Regions from separate parts of the Nostoc sp. DSM 114160 genome, predicted to be linked through region 2. Evidence: riboswitches for the same ligand, from Rfam matches in the RefSeq annotation. Region 2 holds a riboswitch; the other holds the start of a gene.

Region 1 (7,813 bases), on a different contig from region 2:
GCCTCTACAACCGAACATAGGCATAGCCAAATAAGTCCAAAAGCAAATTAAAAAACAAAGTATCACGTCCATGATTCCCGTTTTCAAACAGCCACAAGTTAAGATTTTTCAACGTTTTTCATTATTCCTTTTACCTGGATTATTAACAATCTCAACAACCTTAATTAGTTGCTCAGTCCAAAACCCAAATTCAGCAAATCAAACCACTAGTTTGAAAACCAAAGTTGTCCGAATGGGATATCAAAGTTCTGGGGATATTTTCAGACTTAAAGGATCGATTGAAAAACGTCTAAAGCCTTTAGGTATTTCTGTGGAATGGGCGCAATTTGCCGCCGGGCCACAACTGATGGAAGCAATGAATGTAGGCAGGGTTGATATTGGCTCTGTAGGCGAGACTCCCCCGATATTTGCCCAAGCGGCTGGCACATCTTTAGTTTATATTGCTAGTAATAAACCCAGTACTGGTAAAGGAAGCGGAATTATCGTTCAAAAGAATTCACCGATTCGGAGTTTAGCCGATCTCAAAGGTAAAAAAGTAGTTTTTCAAAAGGGTTCTGCTTCCCATTACTTATTAATAAAAGCTTTGGAAGAGGCTGGTTTGAAATATAGTGATATTCAAGCTATTAGCCTCCCTCCTTCAGAAGCCCGTGATGCTTTTATTCAAGGCAAAATTGATGCCTGGGTAACTTGGGACCCTTATTTAGCCGTGGCCCAAAAAAAAGCAAATGCTCGTGTTTTGAGAGATGCTAGTGGCATTTCTACTCAGGGCGGATATTACATGGCAGCGCGAAAATTTGCCACAGAAAACCCGAAATTAGTGCGATTAGTTCTTGAGGAGATAGATAACACAGGTCAATGGGCTGAAAAAAACCGATCGCAAGTTGTAAAACTGACTATTCCTCACCTCAAAATTGATGAAGATATTTTAACAACAATGGTTGAAAGGCGAACTTACGGTATAAGACCAATTACGCCTGAAATTATGGAAAAACAACAGAAAATTGCAGATTTATTTGCCAAAGAAAAAGTGATTCCTAAACCCATCAATATTAAGGAAGCGATGCTGACTAGCGAACAATATGCAGCGATAACACCGGAAACCATTAGCCAGAAATAGCGCCAGGAGATAAGAAAATGGAAGTTTTTTGGTATTTGCCGACCCAGGGAGATGAACGTTATTTAGGTACTACAATTGGCAGACGAGCAGCCACTTACCCCTATATGCAGCAAATCGCCCAAGCTGTTGATAAATTGGGCTATGGCGGGATGTTGATTGGTACCGGACAAAAACAAGATACTTGGATTGTCGCTACTTCATTAATTTCAGTTACAGAACGCTTACGGTTTCTTGTAGCCTTTCGTCCGGCAATTATGTCGCCTTCTTTAGCAGTGAGAATGGCTGCGACTTTTGACCAGATTTCTAATGGTCGAATTATTCTGAATGTTGTCACTGGTGGCGACACCAAAGAACTTGCAAAAGATGGGATTTTCTTAGATCGTGACCAGCGTTATGAACTGACAGATGAGTTTTTGACAATTTGGCGATCGCTCATGCAAGGTGAAGAAGTAACCTATAGTGGTCGCCATCTCAAAGTTCAAGGCGCAAAACTCCAATTTCCTCCCGTACAAAAGCCTTATCCCACCTTGTATTTTGGCGGTTCTTCAGATGCGGCGCTCCAAGTTGCTGCCAAACACATTGATGTGTATTTAACTTGGGGTGAACCACCAGATCGAGTTGCCGAAAAGATTGCAAAAGTACGCCGATTAGCAGCAGAACAAGGTAGAACGGTACGTTTTGGGATTCGGATGCACGTCATAGTCCGCGAAACTACGCAAAAAGCTTGGGATGCAGCTAATGAACTGATTCAGTATGTCGATGATGAAACCATAGCAGCTGCACATCAGCGGTTTTCTGAATCGGAATCAGAAGGACAACGCCGGATGGCTCAACTGCATAAAGGCGAACGCCAAAACCTAGAAATTAGCCCCAACTTATGGGCAGGTGTTGGCTTAGTACGTGGCGGCGCTGGGACTGCCTTAGTCGGAGATCCAGACACAGTTGCAGCGCGGATGCTGGAATATGCCGATTTAGGAATTGATACCTTCGTTTTCTCAGGTTATCCCCATCTCGAAGAAGCCTATCGAGTCGCAGAATTACTGTTTCCTCGCTTACCAGTGCAAACACCAGGCATCGCATTACCGCAGCAGGTTGCAAGTACATTCAGTGAATTTGTTACCAAAACAGATTTACTCAAACCCCAGCCAGTGTAAGCAATTCAAAATCCAAAAACTAACGTGATTTAACTCATAACACCTTAGTACAACATTGCATAAATTCGGCAAAACTCTGCATTCCTCTGCGCTACGCCAGTTGCTACAACGCGGGGAACCCGCGCAACGCACTGGCTTAACTTTGCGTGCCTATGCGTTTAAAAACACAACGATTTTACAGAAAAAAGCATGAGTACGAAAAAACCTCAACTTAGACTAGGCGCATTCTTGCCCAGTACTGGTCATCACGTAGCATCATGGCGACACCCCGAAGCGCAAGCTAATGCTGGTTTGAACTTTCAGCATTATAAAAAGCTGGCACAGACGGCAGAACGCGGCAAATTTGACATGATTTTCTTTGCCGACGGTGTGGCTGTGCGCGACCGCAATCAAAGCGCCGACCTTTTGAGCCGAAATGGCAAACTCGTCCACTTTGAACCTCTCACCCTGTTGTCGGCTTTATCTGTAGTAACGGAAAACATTGGTTTGACAGCGACAGTATCGACTACATACAACGAGCCTTATCACCTCGCCCGCAAGTTTGCATCATTAGATTATCTTAGCGGTGGCCGTGCAGGTTGGAATCTTGTAACTTCTGCTACTGAAGCTGAAGCGCTGAACTTCAATCGGGAAAAGCACATGGAACATACCCTACGTTATCAGCGTGCGAAAGAGTTTGTGGATGTAGTCACGAAACTCTGGGATAGTTGGGAGGACGACGCCTTCTTACATGATAAGGAATCGGGTATTTACTTCGATCCAAATAAACTGCACGTTCCCAACCACAAAGGCGAACATTTTTCAGTACGCGGTCCCCTAAATGTGGCGCGTCCTATCCAGGGTTATCCGGTGATTATTCAAGCTGGGTCTTCCGAGGATGGTAAGAATCTGGCTGCACAAACGGCGGAGGTAATTTTCACTGCCCAGCAGACCCTTGGCAGAAGCTCAGGCTTTTTATCAAGATGTGAAGGGGAGACTGGCTGAATACGGGCGCTCACCTGAGCATCTTAAGATTATGCCAGGTGTATTCCCAGTTATCGGCAAAACTGAGCAAGAAGCTAAGGACAAATTCGATCGAATTCAGGAGTTGATCGATCCGGTGGTCGGCTTAAATTTGCTTGGCTCAATGATCGGTGGATTTGACCTATCCGGCTATCCATTGGACGGGCCGTTGCCAGAGCTACCAGAGACTAACGGGGGTAAAAGCCGTCAGCAACTTCTGATTGACCTAGCTAAGAGAGAAAATTTCACGATTCGACAACTGTATTTGTCGATAGCTGGAGCGCGTGGGCATCGTCAGATTCTAGGCACACCAGAACAAATTGCCGATCAGCTAGAAGATTGGTTTGTCAATGGCGGGGCAGATGGCTTTAATATTATGCCGCCCTGGTTGCCGGGAGGATTGGATGAGTTTGTAGACTTGGTAATTCCTGAATTGCAACGTCGCGGTCTGTTCCGTACAGAGTATGAAGCACGAACCCTGCGCGAAAATCTTGGTTTACCTCGTCCAGTAAATCAGTTTAGCAAAGTTGCTACTCGTGAAGCGGCGATCGCCTAACTTTTTCTAAAGCAAGTTTTTCAGCAAAAAGGCTCAAGCATTCCCAATACAGTTAGGATAAGCATTTTGAACTCAGAATTAGCTTTGGGGAAAAGGGAAATGGGTTTGCGGTTAAAGGTTTTTTATTCCCCTTTCCCCTTTCCCCTTTAACCGAACCGTATTGCAAGCATTCCTGCCTGAGCCATGACTAAATTCAATTTATAGATTAGCTTCAAGAACTATATCTTGCGATCGGTAGTGGATAAGCTCAGTTAAAATTTATCGCCATAGTAATGTAAAATGATTATCTGGATGATGTCTGGTTGATATCTATAACCTCAACAAAGTCTAAATTACTAAAGCTGAGAGTTGGGAAACTCCGGTGAAATTCCGGGACTGTGCCGCAGCTGTGATGGGATGACCCAAGTCAGAATGCCAACTCTCAGGATGTCCTCAAGACACACTCACCGTCTACTCCCTGCGTTGCACGGGGAAGGAGTTCTAAAATTGGTTTCTGGATTTGCCACTTGTCCCGGCTTGTTTTATGCTACTCCTGCCGCAGATGGGATATTATCTCGCGTTAGAATACCAGGTGGAATTATTACTAGTCAGCAGTGCCGTGCGATCGCAGATATAGCAGAACAGTACGGTGGCGGCTATCTAGATGTGACTAATCGAGCTAACCTGCAAGTCCGTGAAATCCGCACGGGGATAAATGCTGAGGTTCTGAAATACCTCCAAAATATGGGATTGGGTTCTGACAATACTGTTGTAGACCAAATCCGCAATATTATGACCAGTCCAACTGCTGGTATCGACCCCCAGGAATTAATCGATACTCGCCCTTTTGTTCAAGGTTGGGATGATTATATTGCTGCACATCCGGCGCTTTCGAGACTGTCGGCCAAATTTAGCGTTTGCTTTGATGGTGGTGGGATAATTCAGGTGGGCGATCGCTTGAATGATATCGCCTTTGCAGCTGTCTTACTTAACGATAATGTTTATTTTCGGCTCTCTCTCAGTGTTGGTGAGAAGGGTCAACCCCCCAGCGATACAGGAATTTTACTACCACCAGAAAAATGTTTGCCCGTCTTAGCAGCTTTGGCAGATGTCTATCTAGCTTATAGTCATACTACGAGTAAGCGCCGGCCACGTTTGAGAGAGTTATTGAATACTTTGGGTTGTGAAAATTATCTCCAAGAAGTTGAGCAGCGTTTACCTTTTTCTCTTTTGTACACTGAAATCAGAAAAGACCTAACCCCCCAACCCCCTTCCCTACAAGGGAAGGGGGAGAAATATCAGCATATTGGCATTCATCCCCAACGTCAGCAAGGCTTATTTTACATTGGTGTCGTCTTGCCCCTTGGTCGATTGGAAAGTAGACAGATGCGGGGTTTAGCAGATTTAGCGGCAAAATACGGTAGTGGAACTCTTAGGCTAACCCCTTGGCAAAATTTGCTCCTTACAGATATTCCTCAGCAATGGGTTGCTGATGTCCAAAGTGAAATTGCTTTATTAGAATTAGATTCCTCTGCAAACAACATCAAGGGTGGATTAGTTGCCTGTTCGGGAAAAAAAGGTTGCGCTGCTTCTGCCACTGACACTAAAAGTCATGCGTTGGCATTGGCAGAGTATCTTAAAACTCGCGTTACTCTCGATTACCCAGTTAATATCCACTTCACTGGCTGCGAAAAATCTTGTGCCCAGCACAGCAAAAGTGATATTACTCTCCTCGGCGTCACCATTGAGGCTGAAAATAGAACTGTGGAAGGCTATCACGTTTATGTTGGTGACAGCAATCAGAAATTCGGACGCGAACTATATCAATATGTAACTTTTGCCGAACTACCTGCATTAATAGGGCGGATGCTATATGTATATAAAATTCAACGCTTAAATTCTAATGAGTCCTTTGGAGAATTTGCTAATCGATTTGCACTGGAACAATTACAGCAATTATTTAATATAATCCCTCAATCAATTGCGAACAAAAAGATTCCCAACTTTTTAGAGAAGTCGGCAATCTAAGCCTTTTGATTTTTATATATTAATCCCAAATTTAAAATCCCAAATTGAATGCCCGACTATATCCGAGATGCCAACGAAATTTACCGTAATTCTTTTGCAATCATCCGGTCAGAAGCGAACTTAGATGTGTTGCCACCCGATGTAGCAAAAGTTGCTGTACGTCTAATTCATGCCTGTGGGATGACGGATATTGTCACTGACTTGGGATATTCACCAACAGCAGTACAATCCGCAAGAGCAGCACTGGCAAATGGAGCGCCAATACTGTGCGATTGCCGCATGGTTGCCGATGGCGTTACCAGACGGCGGTTGTCTGCAAACAATCAAGTTATCTGTACCCTCAACGAGCCAGAAGTACCAGAACTTGCCCAGCGTATGGGTACTACCAGGTCGGCGGCAGCTCTTGAATTATGGCGATCGCACCTAAAAGGCTCGGTAATCGCAATTGGAAATGCGCCCACAGCCCTGTTCCGATTGTTAGAAATGCTCGATGAAGGAGCGCCCAAACCTGCAATTATCTTAGGCTTTCCAGTGGGGTTTGTCGGTGCAGCAGAATCAAAAGCCGCACTGGCAGCAGATAGCAGAAATGTACCATTTTTAACCTTACACGGTCGGCGCGGTGGAAGTGCGATCGCGGCAGCAGCAGTTAACGCCCTGGCAACGGAGGAAGAATGAATATGCAACCCAAAGGTCGTCTTTATGGAATTGGTATCGGTCCAGGCGATCCCGAACTATTGACCATCAAAGCACTGCGGCTATTACGTGCGGCTCCTGTGGTAGCCTATCAATCAGCCACAGATAAAGAAAGTATTGCTAGAGCGATCGTGGCGCAGTATCTTCCTGGCAATCAAATCGAAGTACTATTTCACCTCCCCCGCGCTTTGGAACCAGAAAAGGCCCAGTCTATTTATGACCAGGAAATTCAACCAATCGCTGACCATTTAGCAGCAGGTCGAGATGTTGTAGTATTATGCGAGGGCGATCCATTTTTCTATGGTTCGTTCATGTACGTGTTCACGCGGTTATGCGACCAGTACGAAACAGAAGTTGTCCCCGGAGTTTCCTCGCTGATGGCTTGTCCGGTAGCCTTGGGTGTACCTTTCACATACTATACTGATATTCTCACAGTCTTACCCGCCCCGTTGCCAGCAGAAGAACTGACTACACATCTGCTGATGACCGACGCCGCCGCAATTATGAAACTAGGTCGTCACTTTACCAAAGTACGAGATATCTTGCATAAATTAGGCCTAGCATCACGGGCAAGATATATTGAGCGGGCATCAACATCACAGCAACGCATCATCCCCCTAGATGAAGTCGATCCAGCCGAGGTACCCTATTTCTCAATGATTGTGATTCCCACCAAGAATCGACTATAGACTGACCTTTTCTTTTTAGTTAAGGTATTATTTAACCGATGATTGAGACTTTACCATAAAGAAATACTTCAAGAAAAGTTGATGGCTTTTAATAGCACCTTCACTCCTGATACGATCGCTGCTGGCTTTCATGCCCTGTCTGACCCTCTACGGATTCAGGTATTAGAACTGCTGCGCTCTCAAGAACTATGCGTCTGTGACCTATGCGACCACCTGGGAACCACTCAATCTAAACTGTCTTTTCACCTCAAAACCCTGAAAGAAGCGGGTTTAGTTCGCGCTCGTCAAGAAGGGCGCTGGATTTACTACAGCCTCAATCTACCGCAGTTTGCTGCCTTAGAGCTATATTTAGCAGAATTCCGCCGTTTTAGCCCCATATTACCTATTCGTCCCCCCTGCGAACCTTAAATATTCATCAATTTTTTTTGTCATATTTTGTTTAATTTTAGTTTTATAGGCATTGATAAATCAATTTTTTTTGAAATGATGGAGATATACTCTTGATATAACTCACGAATTTTAGATTTTCAATTTTGGATGTTGGATTGAATAATCTGAAATTCCTGCTGAAAGCTCCTGCATTCATGTATGGGGT
Region 2 (7,813 bases):
AGGTCAAGATGACAAAGCACTTGGACAAGAAATTGAATTAGGCAAGTTTTTTACTAACCTTTTAATTGCTGTAGGAGTAACAGGAATCCTTTGGGGAACTTTCTTCAGCAATTTGGGATAAGCAATTGTATAAGCGTGTTCAATCGAATAAATTCGCTTGAAGTCTTGGTAAACAAAACCAAGACTTCTTTTAAATATATAGTGATGTCTGAGTTTGAGGCTTGTTTCTGCTTCAAAAAGATTTAAGTCCTGATAGAAGCATTGTCTTTCATTATTGAAATTTTCTAACTGTAAAATTATTAAAAATTGCGAAATAATTCTACTATTCGTTGTTGCACTCGTTCTCTAACTACTCCTGACTCAGCAGATAACCCATTAAATAACATCTCATATATCAATGGTATGCCCAACTCTAACTCTTCTAAAAGTGTACGCTGGCTAAATATATCTTGGGGTTTGCCTTCTAAAATCAGTCGCCCTTTATCCATAACAAAAATCCAATCCGCCCACCGATAGACTAAATCTAAATCATGAGTTGCCATTATTAAAGTAGTGCCATCTTGATGAATTTTTTTCAGAGTTGCTATCAAATTACGAGTATGTTTGACATCTAAATAGGCAGTAGGCTCATCCAGCACTAATAGTTCTGGTTGTAGTACCATCACATCTGCAATAGAAACTCGCTTTTTTTGTCCCAAACTCAGATGATGTACTGGTCTTTGGGCTAAAATAGTTAGTCCAAATTCAACTAATGTTTGCTCTACTCGCTGTTGAATTTCCGATACTGGTAAACCCAAATTACACAAACCGTAAGATATATCTTCTTCAACAGTAGAAGCTACTAATTGTTGTTCTGGATCTTGAAATACTAACCCGACATTTTGCCTTAATTTAGCCAGATAATTCCGATTATAACTTAACGGTTCACCACGCCACCGAACAATTCCAGAATCAGGTTTATATAGACCATTAGCTAGTAAAAATAATGTTGTTTTACCACAACCATTCTGACCAATTAACGCACATCTTTTACCTAATGGAATGTTCAATGTTACACCATTCAAAGCTGATTGTTGTGCGCCAGGATAAGTATAATATACCTGCTCAAATTGAAGTAAATATTCCTGCATTCCGCCAAAAGTCCAATCCTATTAATACTACACAGCCGAAAATCGCTTCGATAATATACCGTAATTGAGGACGATAGCGACTCTGATGCCAAACTCGAAATTCACCAACAAAACCTCGTGCTTCCAGTCCCAGAGAGAACTGACTATATCGTTCTAAGGTTCGCTGTAATAGTTGTCCGATTAGTAGTGCTAAACTTTTCATTCCACTACGCCAAGTTCGGTAGCCACCACGGGAATTTTGTGCTGTCCATAATTCATTGGCTGTGTTCAGCAGGATGAAAATAAACCGATACATTAGCAATAATAAATCGGTTAACAGCACTGGGAATCGTAAGTAACGCAGAGTTTGTAATATCTCTATGAAAGGGACGGTCAACATGAGAAAATATAAGCAAGAAACAGAGGCTAATGCTCTGGTTAAAAGTCCCAATGCTTGGATACTGCCACTATGGCTGATATAAATATAGAAGTGTCCGAGAGTCAATCCATACCACGAATCTAATTTGACGCTTTGTAAATCAGGAATGGCAACTCCATTTACCATCAGGGCTGGTAAACTCGTCAAACAAAAAACTATGGTGAACGTTAACAACCGAAAATAAACTCCAGCCGGAATTCTTGCATAAATTACTGTCCAAATACTCATCCAAACTATGATTAAAATTTGTACTAGCGGATGGCTGGCAAGGGAAATAGCAAGAGTAGTAAATGCAAAAATTAGTTTATGTTCTGGTGGCAATCTCCGGAGTCTATTGGTATAAGCTAAAGTGTCTATTTGCAGGCTCATTCTTCACGTTTTTGTTGTTGGGAACGTCCTTTATACAACCCAATTGCATAACCGACTACTCCAGCACCTAAAGCTGCTTGTGAAGCAAATAATAAACTTTCTATTTCCCCACTAGCTGGTTCAAAAAATGATTTAAACCAGGGTTTATATCCAGGTTGGATTTCAGTAATTGCTTTTTCGGCTTTGTCATCGGAACCTGTAAATTCGCCACCACGGACAAATATTAACGGTACAACTGCTAAAGCTAATACAGCTACTACCAACAGCCAGTTACTCAACCCTTTTTTAGACTGATTCATTTCTTTGGGGTTCCCGTTTGATTAATTTCAGCAATTCCAACTCTTGAGGATTATAAGATTGCAGCCAGTTCCACACCAATACAGTTAGCAACCCTTCACTAATTGCTAAAGGGACTTGAGTTATGGCAAAAATCCCGGCGAACTTGGTAAATGAAGCGAGAAACCCACCAATAGGTGCAGGAAAAGCTAAGGCGAGTTGGATAGAAGTGATAACGTAAGTGAGTAAATCTGCGATCGCAGCCGCTAGAAATATGGCAATTTTTTGTTTACCACCCAACTTGATTGTCAGATTATATATCCAGTAAGCGGCAAATGGCCCGGCGATCGCCATCGAAAAAGCATTTGCACCTAGCGTAGTCAAGCCGCCATGCGCTAGTAACAAAGCTTGAAACAACAATACTAAACTACCCAAAACCGTCATAGTGAGGGGGCCAAACAGCACCGCACCTAACCCCGTCCCTGTAGGATGAGAACAGCTACCCGTGACGGAAGGGATTTTTAATGCTGACAGCACGAAAGTGAAAGCACCGGCCAGGCCTAGTAGCAGTTTTAGCTGTGGGTTAGCTTGGGTAATGCGAGTCAGACTACGCAATCCTAATAAAAAAAATGGTAATGCCACAATCCACCAAAAAATCGCCCACTGCACTGGTAAAAAACCTTCCATAATGTGCATGGCGTAGGCGGGCTTGGGTAAACCAACTACTAGATAAAAACTAATAACTCCCATCAGGCTTAGACTGACTAACGCCTGTTTTCTTTTCATAACCTGTACCTCGCAGATTTATGTAAACGAATTGATTCTAACCGGCGGGCATCCTGACTCACCTATTTTAGGTTCACAGTTGCGGGACAGTGCTGGATTTTCACCAGACTTTCCCCCTTGCGTCCGATGGCTGCTCCCCATCAGAACCGATTGGAGTAACTATATCACTATTACCAATTTTGAACAGCGATTTTTTCTTAATACAGCTGCCGCAATACGGTTCAGTTAAGGCTCAAACAGTTGTAAATTAGGTATTGTTTCCAAAAATGGAAATCAAGTACGGTGTATCTGAAAGTATTCTCATTAATGTATTACAAGATACAAAATACTGAGATATTCAAAGCAATAGAGATGGCTATTCCAGCAACTTCATCGAAGAAGCGATGCCTTCGGCAAGCCGCTAAGAGCGTCTACGCTAAAACTAAGGTCGAAGAGGAACGTCATCGCTCGTTACCAGCACAACTGGTAGTTTGCCTGATAATAGCAATAAGCCTGTGGTCGAGAGATTCAATGCGGGATGTACCTATTTTCAGGAGTGTCAGCTAAATGTAAAGATAAATATTTCTGAATAGTATTAATAATCAAACTATAGTAAATCTTAATCTTATATCATGTCTGGCTAATCACTTATGATTACCGGATCTGTGCAAAAATACCAAAAGTTTCTTTCCCCCTGCTCCCAGCAAGAACTGCCCTCTAAATGATAAGTCTTCAACCGGATATGATATTAAACGACCTTTCAGGGCTTCAATTCCAACTTTCATGACTATCACGCTGTTGAATGAGCATAGTCATTTGATAGTCAAAAGAGGCTTATAGAGCAATTCAGCTCCTTAGTACTACAAATGCCTAGAAGCTGAAACGCTTATATTATTTTACTTTTAAAATGGCTCAGGTCGGAGTTGAACCAACGACCCCAGGCTTATGAGTCCCTATGGAAAGCCAACTATATAAGGAGCTTCAGCTCCAGATATCTTATTTCATAGTCAGGTAATAGACACCCCCCATAGTTAATAATCGAATGGCACTAAGAAAAGCGGAAACGCTTATCAATTAAGCAGTTTGCAATTGTTTGCGTAATTCATGCCGGGGTTTGGTCATTAAGGGGTAGGCTTTGGGGCGACGTTTACGGACTCGTGGTTGATTTCTAGCTGGGCGGTCAGGAACAGCCTTGTGAGCAATAACTTTGAGTAAAGTGCGATAAATTTGGTGCCGTTTTTGAGAAGTTGCTGCTATAAGAGAGGGAATAAAGTTAATTAAATGGTGGCGAGTACCTTGCAGTGATAGGCGATTTGGAGAGGTAGTATAAGTAGTTCCAGCCGACCACATTAAGCTACGAAGTAGATTGTAAGCCAGCAAATAAACGTAAATTTCTTTGCGGATCATCGAAGGTGTTTTACATCGCAGAATATCCATACCCAAGGTAGTTTTGAGATGTCTTAAATTTAGTTCAACATCCCAGCGTTGTCCGTAAAGCCCAACAATTGCCAGAGTAGAATAAGAAGATCCATCTAAAAGAGTGGTAATTAAGCTAACTTGTTGAGTCCGAAAACCAGGAATAACAATATAATAGTAAATCTCTCGCACAGTTATGGAAGGAGGTAAAGCATTAAATTCATCTTTATCCAATCCTTTTGGGCAAGTTTTCGGCTTATACCAAGTAACTAATTTGTCGCAATCTCCAACAATTTTACCTTTTCGCATAGTTGTTGTGCGAGATTGATGTTTACGAAACACGGCATCACAATTAAACTTTTTGATACTAAACATATCGGCGTAAGCACAAAAAGCTCTATCCCCTACAAGCACATCATTAGGTTTGAGAAAACTGTACAGAATTCTTGCTAATTTAATATCATGAGTGTTCAGAACATCTATGCACAAGGCAACGGCAGCTCCCGTTAATAAACTGAATATCACACCAATTTTGGCAATTGGGAATCCACATTCCGGCTTTTGACTACTGGGTTGTGGGTATTCTTTTTGGTTTTCTACAGTGTCAGGCATAGAGACCGTCGAGCCGTCTATCACCAAAATATTTCGACCACACCATAGATGTTCTTGGGTTACTTTCTCTTCCAGTTTTTGTGCTGAATAATTGAAAACTTTTTCTAACAATTTTTCTGGTAATCTTGCCCGTGCTTGGCAGTAAGCACTCGTATCTGTTGAGGGAACTTCTACTTCTGACTCAGCCAAATGTGCAATTATTTTACTCACAGCATTATTACAAGTTTTGTCTGTATCTAATACTTGAGATAAAAATGCCCATAAAGTTACGAATGGGTCAAACAACCGTTTTTTGTATTTAATTTTTAGCTCCGAGATTGCAAGTCTTATCACAGACTCTGGCAATAGTTCTTTAAACGGTAGTCCCAAACTTTGGCTAAATTTATCCTTGAGGATTTGTACTCGTAGTGTCACAGTAGTATTTATGATGTTTGCTTGCTCGTCTCAAGGAAAGTATTTCATGAACGAGTAAGCTTTTCCTACCTAAAATTTTTTTGGACAACCCGTACATTTTTGCACTGTCTGGAGTCAACCATAGCGTAGTTTACCGCCGCAGGCATCCCAACAAGGCGGGCGGTTACGCCGGGAGCAAACTTCATTAGCGATCGCAACACTTCATCAAGAACAATCGCCTGCCCCGTCGCCACACTGCTTAATAGCTTTGAAATCTGTAGCGCCTATCCTGTATAGCTTAGAGCTTTTCTTAGTGCCATTCAGCTAAGAACTGTTGTCTTAATGTTTCTGATTTTAATATACCTTCTAAATCTGATGGGATAGTACTCATTAGTCATCATCCCCCAACTCATATTCAACTTCTACATCAGCAGGTTTGAGAGCTAATAGGTCATCTAACTTAGCATCAGGGTTAGCAGATAAATAACCTCTGACCATATCTTGAATTAACATCTTAGGATCAACACTTATCTGTTCATATAAAGATTGAAGAATAGCTTCATTCTCATTTCTGTCACGTAGGTCTTTTCTAGTTGTTAAAGTAGAATTAATCTGAGCCTGATGAACTTGAATAACTTTAGATATATCAGTAATAGCTTTACTTAAACCATTAATATTATTAGTTAAAACTTATAGTTCCCGTGGTTCTCTTTTTTCAGAACCAGATAATAATTGAACAGCAGCGTCATATCTTTCTATTATATTTGTTTGATGCTCAATTAACCTGCCAAGCATAGCATCACTAAGCATTAAGCTATTATCTAATAAAGTTTCTTTATTATAATCAGTAGCTAATAGTTCTTTTTTCTCTTTGTTTGATAGTGATTTAATAGCTCTCATATCTTGATATTTAATTAATTTAGAATTTAAACCATGAGTAATCTTAGCTTTAGCTGCTTTACCTCCATGAGATGCACAACATTTGTAACCTAGCATTATTTTATTTTTACATTGTGTACCATCTTTTTTAATAACAGAACATCTAACTGGTTCCTCTCTTTTACCTGATAGATATCTATGTTTATAAACAGCACTTTCTTTATATAATGACAAAAAATATCCTCCAATTACTTATATAATTTAAGGATATCATATAGAAAATATAGATAAATAGGATAATTACACCTTTGGTTTATTAGCTATAATTATTTTAATCTCTTTAACATCTAACTCAATTGATTCTAATTTGTTAACTATTTTAGTATGTGCTTCGGTAGCATCACTTTCTATTACTATTAAGTTTTTTTTAATATCTTCTGAATTAGAATTAATAGCTTTAATAAAACTTTCTTGTGTAGATAAATAAGATTTTAAATCAGGAACTACATGCCTAGCTATAAATTCAGTTAATTTTTTACCTAGAAAGAATATCCCTACCCCTACAATTGATAGCGTAACTAGTACTGTCAAAGCATTAGTTGTTACTGAATTTATACCTATTTCATATATATCTTGTTGGATATCTTTTTTATTAATCTTTTGAGTTTCAATTATTTTATTTAACTTTTCTACCTCTGGACGTACAGTAGTTAAGAACATTTAGTAAACCTCAGCAGCATATACTAAGTCAACTAAAGCTTGTTTAGCAGGATCATCTTGAGGCCAATTATCAGTAATATATTGGTCTTGTTCTGCTGCGTATACATAAGAAGAGGGGTTTAAATCAGGATATAAATCATAATAAACATTTATATCTTCAAGTTCTAAAGCATCACAATCAGCTTGATCTCTAACTAAACGTAAGTAATTAAAATAATAATTTAATGCTGTCATTATCCACATATCCCCAGGTAAACTAGGAATAGTATCTGTATAAGGATATTGTGTTTCAATATCAATAAGTATTTCTTCGTTAGAGAATTCGTCAACAGCATAAAGTTGACCATTTCTTTCTATATAATTCCAACTCATATATTTAAAATACTTGAAAAAATAATGTGGGAGCACCAGCAGTAAAAGAAGTTAATGTATCTACTACTGCATCAGTAGGAAAAGAGGAACCTGCAACCCATGTTAAAGGATTTCTATATCCATAAGTAAAAGTAGAAATAGTTTGAGTATCACTACCTATAAAATAGTTATAAGCAGGATAAGCTGTTTCTCCAGTAAAAGCTAAGGAAGCACTACTAGATATTGCTAACCAATACCAACCTGGATACATGTAAAGGGGACTAGCCCATGTACTAGGTTTTAATCCTGTAGTACCACCTGATAAATCACTGGGACTAGTTGCAATACCATCTACTAAAGTTTTAGGTAAAAAAGTAGTATTATCATTAGTATATATTCCTATTCTAAAAAGACTACTAGTTACTGCTGTAGTAACGTTTACAGAAGCATTAGACATTCTAAAATATCTAGGAATTCTGAAAGG

Evidence for each region. Region 2 has a riboswitch for cobalamin ahead of NSTCB13_RS03225 (energy-coupling factor ABC transporter permease). Riboswitches for the same ligand answer to the same signal wherever they lie in the genome.
Region 1: another riboswitch for cobalamin. It lies ahead of cobG (precorrin-3B synthase); the one in region 2 lies ahead of NSTCB13_RS03225 (energy-coupling factor ABC transporter permease).

The regions. Positions count from the first base shown of each region.
Region 1 is NZ_JBPFGO010000003.1:186,206-194,018, forward strand. Features, by position in the region: gene NSTCB13_RS25965 (sulfonate ABC transporter substrate-binding protein) at 71-1,117, shown strand; gene ssuD (FMNH2-dependent alkanesulfonate monooxygenase) at 1,135-2,271, shown strand; partial or broken gene NSTCB13_RS25975 (LLM class flavin-dependent oxidoreductase) at 2,461-3,829, shown strand; adenosylcobalamin-variant (AdoCbl-variant) riboswitch at 4,171-4,254, shown strand; gene cobG (precorrin-3B synthase) at 4,241-5,836, shown strand; gene NSTCB13_RS25985 (precorrin-8X methylmutase) at 5,885-6,511, shown strand; gene NSTCB13_RS25990 (precorrin-2 C(20)-methyltransferase) at 6,514-7,218, shown strand; gene NSTCB13_RS25995 (ArsR/SmtB family transcription factor) at 7,300-7,626, shown strand.
Region 2 is NZ_JBPFGO010000001.1:682,187-689,999, reverse strand. Features, by position in the region: gene NSTCB13_RS03245 (hypothetical protein) at 1-121, shown strand, start outside; gene NSTCB13_RS03240 (energy-coupling factor ABC transporter ATP-binding protein) at 300-1,130, opposite strand; gene cbiQ (cobalt ECF transporter T component CbiQ) at 1,105-1,917, opposite strand; gene NSTCB13_RS03230 (energy-coupling factor ABC transporter substrate-binding protein) at 1,914-2,216, opposite strand; gene NSTCB13_RS03225 (energy-coupling factor ABC transporter permease) at 2,203-2,979, opposite strand; cobalamin riboswitch at 3,006-3,145, opposite strand; partial or broken gene NSTCB13_RS03220 (transposase domain-containing protein) at 3,286-3,501, shown strand; gene NSTCB13_RS03215 (IS4 family transposase) at 4,033-5,400, opposite strand; gene NSTCB13_RS03210 (hypothetical protein) at 5,466-5,633, opposite strand; gene NSTCB13_RS03205 (hypothetical protein) at 5,770-5,892, opposite strand; gene NSTCB13_RS03200 (hypothetical protein) at 6,070-6,492, opposite strand; gene NSTCB13_RS03195 (hypothetical protein) at 6,559-6,978, opposite strand; gene NSTCB13_RS03190 (hypothetical protein) at 6,979-7,350, opposite strand; gene NSTCB13_RS03185 (hypothetical protein) at 7,355-7,813, opposite strand, start outside.